DNA from 2 places in the Streptomyces sp. NPDC048606 genome. Region 2 is predicted to be linked to the other one. Evidence: riboswitches for the same ligand, from Rfam matches in the RefSeq annotation. Region 2 holds a riboswitch; the other holds the start of a gene.
The links. Region 2 has a riboswitch for cobalamin ahead of AB0D01_RS17040 (CoA-acylating methylmalonate-semialdehyde dehydrogenase). Riboswitches for the same ligand answer to the same signal wherever they lie in the genome.

Region 1 (4,203 bases), on a different contig from region 2:
GAACCGCCGGGACAGCCGCGCCTCGGGGACGAGCACCCGCAGCGCGCCGTCGTAGCCGCGCCCGGCCAGCCCCTCCTGGAGCCGGGCGGCGCGGTCGAAGGCCCGTACGAACGAGGTGGCGGCGAGCCCGGCCAGCGAACGCCACACCGCGGCCCGGCCGGTGTGCCCCAGCCGCGCGGCCTGGGCCCGGCGCACCCGGTCCATCGAGTCGAGCAGCAGGAAACCGATCCGGTACATGACCAGGGCCACGTCCGCCACCGGCGCGGGCACCCCCGCCCGCACCAGCCGCGGCAGCACGTCCGACACCGGGGTGGTGAAGGCGAACAGCAACACCCCCAGCGAGGCCGCCGACGTGCGCAGCAGCAGCTCGCCCGCGTGCCGGGGCCCGTCGGGCGCCAGGGCGAGGAACCCGTCCGGGCCGCCCACCGACACCAACAGCGGCAGCGCCCCGGTCACGCAGAAGCCCAACGGGACCCGGAAGGCCCGCCACAGCTGCCGCCGGCCCACCCCGGCCGGGCCGAGCAGCACGGCCAGGGTGGCGGCGCCCACGAGCGGCCCGCCCGGCCAGGGGGGCAGGGCGACGGCGGTGACCGTCAGCCCGAGCCCCAACAGGGCCTTCTCCAACGGGTGGCGGCCCCGCCAGCGACTGCTGTGGGCCGCCACGTCGATCGGCAGCACCGGCTACGACTCCCGGGCGGCCGCACCGGCCCCGGAGGCCGTCCCGGCCTCGGCCCGTGCCTGCTCCGCTCCCTGGCGACGCCCCTTGCGGACCCCGAAGTAGTAGGCGAGGACGCCCGCGCCGAGCGCCGCCTGGAGGGCGAACAGCGCCGACTCGACCTCCCCCGACGGGGGTTCGTAGAGCGGCGAGAACCACGGCTCGTAGTCCGGCTTCAGCTCGGTGATGGCGGCCTCGGCCTGCGCGTCGGCGCCGGCGAACGGCTCCTCCTTGTGGTCGCCCATGCCGAAGGCGAGCGGGATCACGGCCAGCGCCGCGACCAGGAGGAGCAGCAGCGTGTTGATCTTCGCGTTGCGGGTCATCGGGCCGTCGCCTCCAGGTCGGTCTGCCCGGCGGTCCGGCCGGTGAGCTTGGCGACGCCGAGCCGGACCAGGTCCGACTTGCTGGACTGCATCAGCAGCCGCATCACGAGCACGGTCAGCAGCCCCTCGCTGACGGCCAGCGGGATCTGGGTGAGCGCGAAGATGCCGGCGAACTTCTCCAGCGAGCCCACGAAGCCGCTCGCCGGGTCCGGGAAGGCCAGCGCGAGCTGGACGGAGGTCACGCAGTAGGTGACCAGGTCCGCGAAGAAGGCGCCGAAGAAGACGCCGACCATGAGCGGGGCCCCGTACTTGCGCAGGAGCCGGTAGACGGCGTAGCCCGCCCAGGGGCCGGCGACGGCCATGGAGAAGACGTTGGCGCCCAGGGTGGTGAGGCCGCCGTGGGCCAGCAGCAGCGCCTGGAAGAGCAGGGTGATCGTACCGAGCACCGCCATGATCGGCGGTCGGAAGAGGATGGCCCCGAGCCCCGTTCCCGTCGGGTGGGAGCAGCTGCCCGTCACCGAGGGGATCTTCAGGGCGGACAGGACGAACGTGAACGCTCCGGAGGCCCCGAGCAACAGCGTGCTCTCCGGGTTGGCCTTCACCTCGCGGGTGAGGGCGCGCACGCCGTGGACGACGAACGGGGCGGACGCGGCGCCCCAGGCGACCGCGTGCAAGGGGGGCAGGAACCCCTCGGCTATATGCATGGGTAGAGAGACCTCTCCAGCACCTCGTGGATGGACGACGCGCCTCGGCCGGTCTCCTGGCTGACGGGTACTGATGCCCTGGCTCCGCCTTCCCGGGGCCGCGCGGTTCCCCGCGTGGACCCAGTGGCTTCCCGCAGGAGTGGAGCCGGACTTCCCGATCACAGTGGCGAGGGCCGCTCCGGTTTCCCACCGGCTTCCCGAACACCAAGGCCCGACGACCCTAGTCGGCCGCGCGTACCGGAACAACCCGGACCGGACGGTAGCCCCGGCCGCGCTCCCGCGGTGCGCGGGCGGGATCCCGACGCACGGCGACCGGCACCCCCCGGGGGGACGCCGGTCGCCGTGTCGTCCTACGGTGCGCCCGCGGTGTCAGCAGGTGTTCGGGTGCGCGATGTCCACCACGACCCGCTCCGGCGAGTGCAGCACGGTGGTGCCGTAGGCCGGCTTGGTGTCGAAGGCGGCCCCGAGGGTGACGTACCCCTCGAAGTCGCCGGTCAGGGCGAGGCCCTTGAGCTTGCTGAGGTAGATCTTCTGGAGCCGGGGACCCTGGTAGACGTTCTGTCCGGCGTCGTTGTGCGCGGCGGCCGGGTGCAGGCGGATCTCCAGGAAGTACTTCCCCGCCAGCGGGACGGGCTTGCCGGACCCGTCGTACACGAGCTGCGAGACGGGGCTGACGGTGACCTCGGGGACGTAGCCCTGGAGGTCGACCACGATCCGGTCGAACGTGCAGTGACCGCCCCAGCGGGCGTTGACGACGAGCGGGGTCTGGGTGGAGGCGGCGGCCGCGGATGCCGGTGCGGCCAGACCGATGCCGACGGTGAGCAGTGCGCCCGTGGCCAGGGCCACGATCTTGCGACGGCGCGAGCGGGGCAGGTGACGCATGGCGTCCCCCGATTCCTCTTGAGACGGGGATGGCTGTCACCCGGGTAGACGCGGCGGCGCCCCGCGCGGTTGCGGCTCCGGCGGGCCGGGCGGAAGACGGGCCGGGCGCAGGGCGGATCGGGTGGGCGGCGGACCGGGTGGGCGGCGTACGGCCTCGCCCGCGGTCAGTGCGCCAGCAGCGCGCTCAGCTGCGCGTCCAGGTCGTAGTGCCGCCGCTCCTGGCCGCGCGGCACCAGTTCCGTCATCCGCCGGCACAGGGCCCGTACGTCCTTGGCCCGGGCCGACACCACACAGCTGCGGCCGCCGTTGCCGAAGGCCAGGAACACCCGTGGCTCGGTCCCCGCGCGGACGGGCCAGACCTGTATGTCGCCCTCGCCGGTGGCGACGGTCTCCCCGTCGATCAGCAGGTCGCGGGAGAAGACCCAGCGGGCGAGGTGCGTACCGCCGCCCCGGAAGTCGAGGGCCAGCTCGTAGGGCCGGTCCGTGCGGTAGACGAAGGCGCCCTGGAGCGGGACGGTCGGCGGGGCGACCTCCAGCCGGAGGGGCAGGACACGGTGTTCGGTGGTGGCCATGGGCGGCTGCCTTCCTTCGCGCGGGGTGGTGCACGGACCCCCCTTCGGCACGCTAGCCCACCCCCACGACCCGGGGGCGGGGCCGAAGGTCCCGAGCCGGGCGGGCCGCTGGACCCCACTTGCCCCGCGCGGGGCCCCGTACGCGCGAGGGCCCGTCCTCCGCGCGGAGGACGGGCCCGAAGGGCGCGGCGGGCGGCCGCGCGCCCGCTACGGAAGCGGGTTGTAGACCAGCGAGTCGTGGTCGTTGGACTGGCCGATCGCGGTGAAGCCGGAGCCGTTGGCCTGGGCGCCGTTGTTCTGGTTCGACGCCCCGAAGCCGGACGCGACCTGCTGGGCGGTGGAGGAGTTGCCGAGGTTGCTGCCCCCGACTCCGCTGCCGAGGATGCCGGCGAGGGCCGCGTTCGAGGCGGTGCCCGCGGCGCCGGCCCCGTTGTCCGCCTGCGCCACGCCCGACAGGAGCACGGCGGCGAGGGGGAGCGATGCGACAGCCGCCATCACACGGATGGTGCGGATGCTTGCCATGGTGAAGTCCTCCAGTACGCAAAAACCAAGGGGGTCAGGGCGGTTGGCCGGCCGCCCCGGATGAGCCCGACGTCGTGGGACCAGCCTTGCGTACGTGATCATCGAGAAACCAGCCCAGACCGGGTTCTTCCCTCGCAAGCGTGATCAACCCGATCCAAACCTGGAATCGATGGTCGATTCATCTTTCTTCGGGACGTCCCTCTTCGGCTCGCCCCTTCGCGAGGAGCCCGGTCGGGGCCGCGCCGGGCCGGGCGACCTCCCGGCCGCCCGGCCCGCCGTCAGCACTCGATGACGTTGACCGCGAGACCGCCGCGGGCGGTCTCCTTGTACTTGATCTTCATGTCGGCGCCGGTCTCCTTCATGGTCTTGATGACCTTGTCGAGGGAGACCTTGTGGCTGCCGTCGCCGCGCATCGCCATCTTCGCGGCGGTGACGGCCTTGACCGCCGCCATGCCGTTGCGCTCGATGCAGGGGATCTGCACCAG
Region 2 (4,203 bases):
GGAGCGTTCGGTGACGATCCGGACGCTGCCGTGGGCGGAGACGCCGACGCCGCCGCCCATCACGATGCCGTCCATGAGGGCGACGTACGGTTTGGGGTAGCGGGCGATGAGGGCGTTGAGCCGGTACTCGTCGCGCCAGAAGTCGGCCGAGGCGGTGCCTCCCGTACGGGCGTCCTCGTGGATCGCGCGGATGTCGCCGCCCGCGCACAGGCCGCGCTCCCCGGCTCCCCGGATGACGACCACCTCGACGGAGGGGTCGTCCGCCCAGGCCGTGAGTGCCTCCTCGATGCGGAGCACCATGGGGTGGGAGAGGGCGTTGAGGGCCTTCGGGCGGTTGAGGGTGAGGTACGCGGCGCGGCCCTCGGAGTGCAGGAGCACGTGGTCGTGGCCGTCAGGGGTGTCGTGGTTCATCGCAGGGTCTCCGTGAGTCCGCGCGCGACGATGACGCGCATGATCTCGTTGGTTCCTTCCAGGATCTGGTGCACCCGCAGGTCGCGGACGATCTTCTCGATGCCGTACTCGCTGAGGTAGCCGTAGCCGCCGTGGAGTTGGAGGGCGGCGTCGGCGACGGCGTACCCGGTGTCGGTGGCGAACCGCTTGGCCATCGCGCACAGGCGCGGGGCCATCGGATCGCCCGCGTCGAGAGCCTCCGCGGCCTGCCGGACCAGTGCGCGCGCGGCGGCGAGTTCGGTGGCCATGTCGGCCAGGCGGAACTGGAGCGCCTGGGCGTCCAGGAGCCGGGAGCCGAAGGCCTCGCGGGTGGCGAGGTGGGAAAGGCTGCGGTCCAGGGCGCTCTGGGCACCGCCGAGGGAGCAGGCCGCGATCCCGAGCCGGCCGCCGTTGAGGCCGTTCATGGCGATCCGAAAGCCTTCGCCCTCGCCGCCGAGCAGCCGGTCGGCGGGGATCCGCACACCGTCCAGGACCACCTGGCGGGTGGGCTGGGCGTTCCACCCCATCTTGCGCTCGTTCGCGCCGAAGGAGACCCCCGGATCGTCCCGCTCGACGACGAAGGCGGAGATCCCGCCCGGTCCGTCCTCACCCGTCCGGGCCATCACCACGTAGACCCCGGCGGCCCCCGCACCGGAGATGAACTGCTTCACCCCGGTCAGGACGTAGTGGTCGCCCTGCCGTTCGGCGCGGGTGCGCAGGGCGGCGGCGTCGGAGCCCGCGCCCGGCTCGGTCAGGCAGTAGCTTCCCAGGGTCGCGGCGGAGCACAGCCCCGGAAGCCACCGCTCGCGCTGTGAGCGGTCGCCGTACCGGTCGACCATCCAGCCGACCATGTTGTGGATGGAGAGGTAGGCGGCGATGGACGGGCAGCCCGTGGCGAGGGTCTCGAAGACGAGCACCCCGTCGCTGCGGGAGAGGCCCGAACCGCCGTGCTCCTCGCGTACGTACACGCCGCCGAGCCCGAGTGCGGCGGCGCGGCGGATGACGTCGACGGGGAAGTGCTTGTCCTGGTCCCAGGCGACGGCATGGGGGGCCAGTTGCTCCTGGGCGAAGTCGAGGGTGACCTCGGCGAGGGCGAGCTGCTCTTCGGTCATCGTGCTCATCGCGCTCACCCCATCGTCGGGATCGTGAAGCTCGCGCCCTCCTTGACCCCGGAGGGCCAGCGCGAGGTGACGGTCTTGGTGCGGGTGTAGAAACGGATCGAATCCGGGCCGTGCTGGTTCAGGTCGCCGAAGCCGGACTTCTTCCAGCCGCCGAAGGTGTGGTACGCGACGGGCACCGGGATGGGCACGTTGACGCCGACCATGCCGGTGTTGACCCGGCGGGTGAATTCACGGGCGGTGTCCCCGTCCCGGGTGAAGATGGCCACCCCGTTCCCGAACGGGTGCTCGCTCGGCAGGCGCAGGGCCTCCTCGAAGTCGGCGGCCCGTACGACGCACAGCACCGGGCCGAAGATCTCCTCACGGTAGATGCGCATCTGCGGGGAGACCCGGTCGAAGAGGCTGGCCCCGGCGAAGAAGCCGTTCTCGTGGCCGGGAAGGGTGAAGTCGCGCCCGTCGACGAGGAGTTCGGCGCCCTCGTTGACGCCGATGTCGACGTAGCGACGGACCCGCTCGAGGGCGTCCCTGCTGACCAGGGGGCCGAAGTCGGCCTCGGGGTCGTCGGAGCGGCCGATCCTGAGGGTGGCGATGCGTTCCTTCAGCTTGGCGACCAGCGCGTCGGCGGTCTCCTCGCCGACGGGGACGGCGACGGAGATGGCCATGCAGCGTTCGCCGGCGGAACCGTAGCCGGCGCCGATGAGGGCGTCGGCCGCCTGGTCGAGGTCGGCGTCCGGCATCACGATCATGTGGTTCTTGGCGCCGCCGAAGCACTGGGCGCGCTTGCCGTGGGCGGCGGCGGTGGCGTAGATGTGCGCGGCGATCGGGGTGGATCCGACGAAGCCGAGCGCCTGGACGCGGGGGTCCTCCAGAAGGGTGTCGACGGACTCCTTGCCGCCGTTCACCACGTTCAGCACGCCTGCCGGGAGACCGGCTTCCAGGAAGAGTTCGGCGAGGCGCAGCGGTACGGAGGGGTCGCGCTCGGAGGGCTTGAGGATGAAGGAGTTGCCGCAGGCCAGGGCGGGTGCGGCCTGCCACAGCGGGATCATCGCGGGGAAGTTGAACGGTGTGATGCCCGCCACGACCCCGAGGGGGCTGCGCAGCGAGTGTACGTCGATCCCGGTGCCGGCGTTGTCGGTGAACTCGCCCTTGAGCAGGTGCGGGATGCCGGCGGCGAACTCGACCACCTCCAGGCCGCGTTGCAGGTCGCCGTGGGCATCCGCGACGGTTTTGCCGTGCTCGGCGGACAGCAGCCGGGCGAGGTTCTCACGTTCGCCCTCGACGAGCTGGAGGAACCGCAGGAACACGCGGGCGCGCTTCTGCGGGTTCCACTCGCCCCACTCCCGCTGCGCCTCCACGGCGTCGGCGATGGCGTGTTCGGTGTCGGCGCGCCCGGCCAGCGGGACTCGGGCCTGGACGGTGCCGGTGTTGGGGTCGTACACGTCGGCGAAGAGGCCCGACGTTCCGGTGGTGTGCTTGCCGCCGATGAAATGGGTGAGTTCACGGACCATGGGTGCCTGCTCTCGTCAGGTTGGATCCGGGGATGGCACGGCGCGCCGGCGGATCGCGCGGGTGGGGCGCGAGCCGAGCGGAGGCCGTGAGAACTACGAGCGCGCGAAGGGGTCTGCGTGCTCCGCCGGATCACCAGGGTCGTGGGTACAAACCGGTGCCATGCGTGTCTGCTCCATCCTCGTGGACAACACGGAACGTTCCGCGGCCGGTATCCTGACTCCCGGATCACCGTATGCCGCCCGCCTTCCCGACAGACCTCGTCAGTGGCGTGTGGATGGCAGCACACTCCCCGGTCACAGTGGCGGGACCGTGCCGGTTTCGCACCGGGCTTCCCTGCACCGCGGACCTTGTGGCACGAACATATAGTTGGACGTCCTAGTAAGTCCACCCCCACCGCCCGCGCGCCTACAGTCCGTACATGCGCATCGTTTCCCTGCTGCCCGCAGCCACCGACATCGTGGCGGAGCTCGATCTGGCCGCCGACCTGGTCGGACGCACCCACGAATGCGACTGGCCGCCCGAGGCCGTGGCCTCGGTCCCGGTGGTCACCCGGGCGGAGTTCGCCGCCGACGAACTCACCAGCAGGGAGATTTCCGACGCCGTCGGCGGAGCGGCGCACTCGGGTTCCTCGCTCTACACCCTGGACACCGGCGCACTCGCGGCGCTCGCTCCGGACGTCCTGCTCACCCAGGACCTGTGCGACGTCTGCGCCGTCTCCTACGAGGGGGTCTCCGAGGCCGTGCGGGTCCTCGACGCCGGCCCCCGTGTGCTGAGCCTGGAACCGCGCACCTTGGGCGAAGTACTGGACTGCCTGGTGACGGTCGGCGAACTTCTGGGCGTACGGGAACGAGCCGAGGAGCGGCGCGGTGAACTGGCCGCTCGGCTGGCGGAGGTGCGGAGGCTGACGGCCGGCAGGCCCCGGCCCCGGGTGGTGGCGATCGAATGGCTGGACCCGCTGTGGCCCGCGGGGCACTGGGTGCCCGAGCAGATCGCCTGCGCGGGCGGCGAGGCGCTGCTCGCCGCGCCCGGCGAGCACACCAAGCCCATGACCTGGGACTCGGTCCGCGCGGCACGGCCCGATGTCGTCCTCGTCCTCCCGTGCGGATTTCCGCCCGAGCGGACACTGCGGGAGCGGGACCTGCTCACG

Region 1: linked by a shared signal. The riboswitch ahead of AB0D01_RS04035 (energy-coupling factor ABC transporter permease) and the one ahead of AB0D01_RS17040 (CoA-acylating methylmalonate-semialdehyde dehydrogenase) in region 2 are both predicted to bind cobalamin.

What each region holds. Positions count from the first base shown of each region.
Region 1 covers NZ_JBEZIB010000002.1:434,041-438,243, forward strand. Annotated here, with positions in the region: gene cbiQ (cobalt ECF transporter T component CbiQ) at 1-678, opposite strand, end outside; gene AB0D01_RS04030 (energy-coupling factor ABC transporter substrate-binding protein) at 682-1,038, opposite strand; gene AB0D01_RS04035 (energy-coupling factor ABC transporter permease) at 1,035-1,742, opposite strand; cobalamin riboswitch at 1,771-1,966, opposite strand; gene AB0D01_RS04040 (hypothetical protein) at 2,112-2,624, opposite strand; gene AB0D01_RS04045 (SsgA family sporulation/cell division regulator) at 2,789-3,196, opposite strand; gene AB0D01_RS04050 (hypothetical protein) at 3,404-3,718, opposite strand; gene AB0D01_RS04055 (L-serine ammonia-lyase) at 3,997-4,203, opposite strand, start outside.
Region 2 covers NZ_JBEZIB010000013.1:172,275-176,477, forward strand. Annotated here, with positions in the region: gene AB0D01_RS17030 (enoyl-CoA hydratase/isomerase family protein) at 1-411, opposite strand, end outside; gene AB0D01_RS17035 (acyl-CoA dehydrogenase family protein) at 408-1,550, opposite strand; gene AB0D01_RS17040 (CoA-acylating methylmalonate-semialdehyde dehydrogenase) at 1,556-3,055, opposite strand; cobalamin riboswitch at 3,242-3,421, opposite strand; gene AB0D01_RS17045 (cobalamin-binding protein) at 3,475-4,203, shown strand, end outside.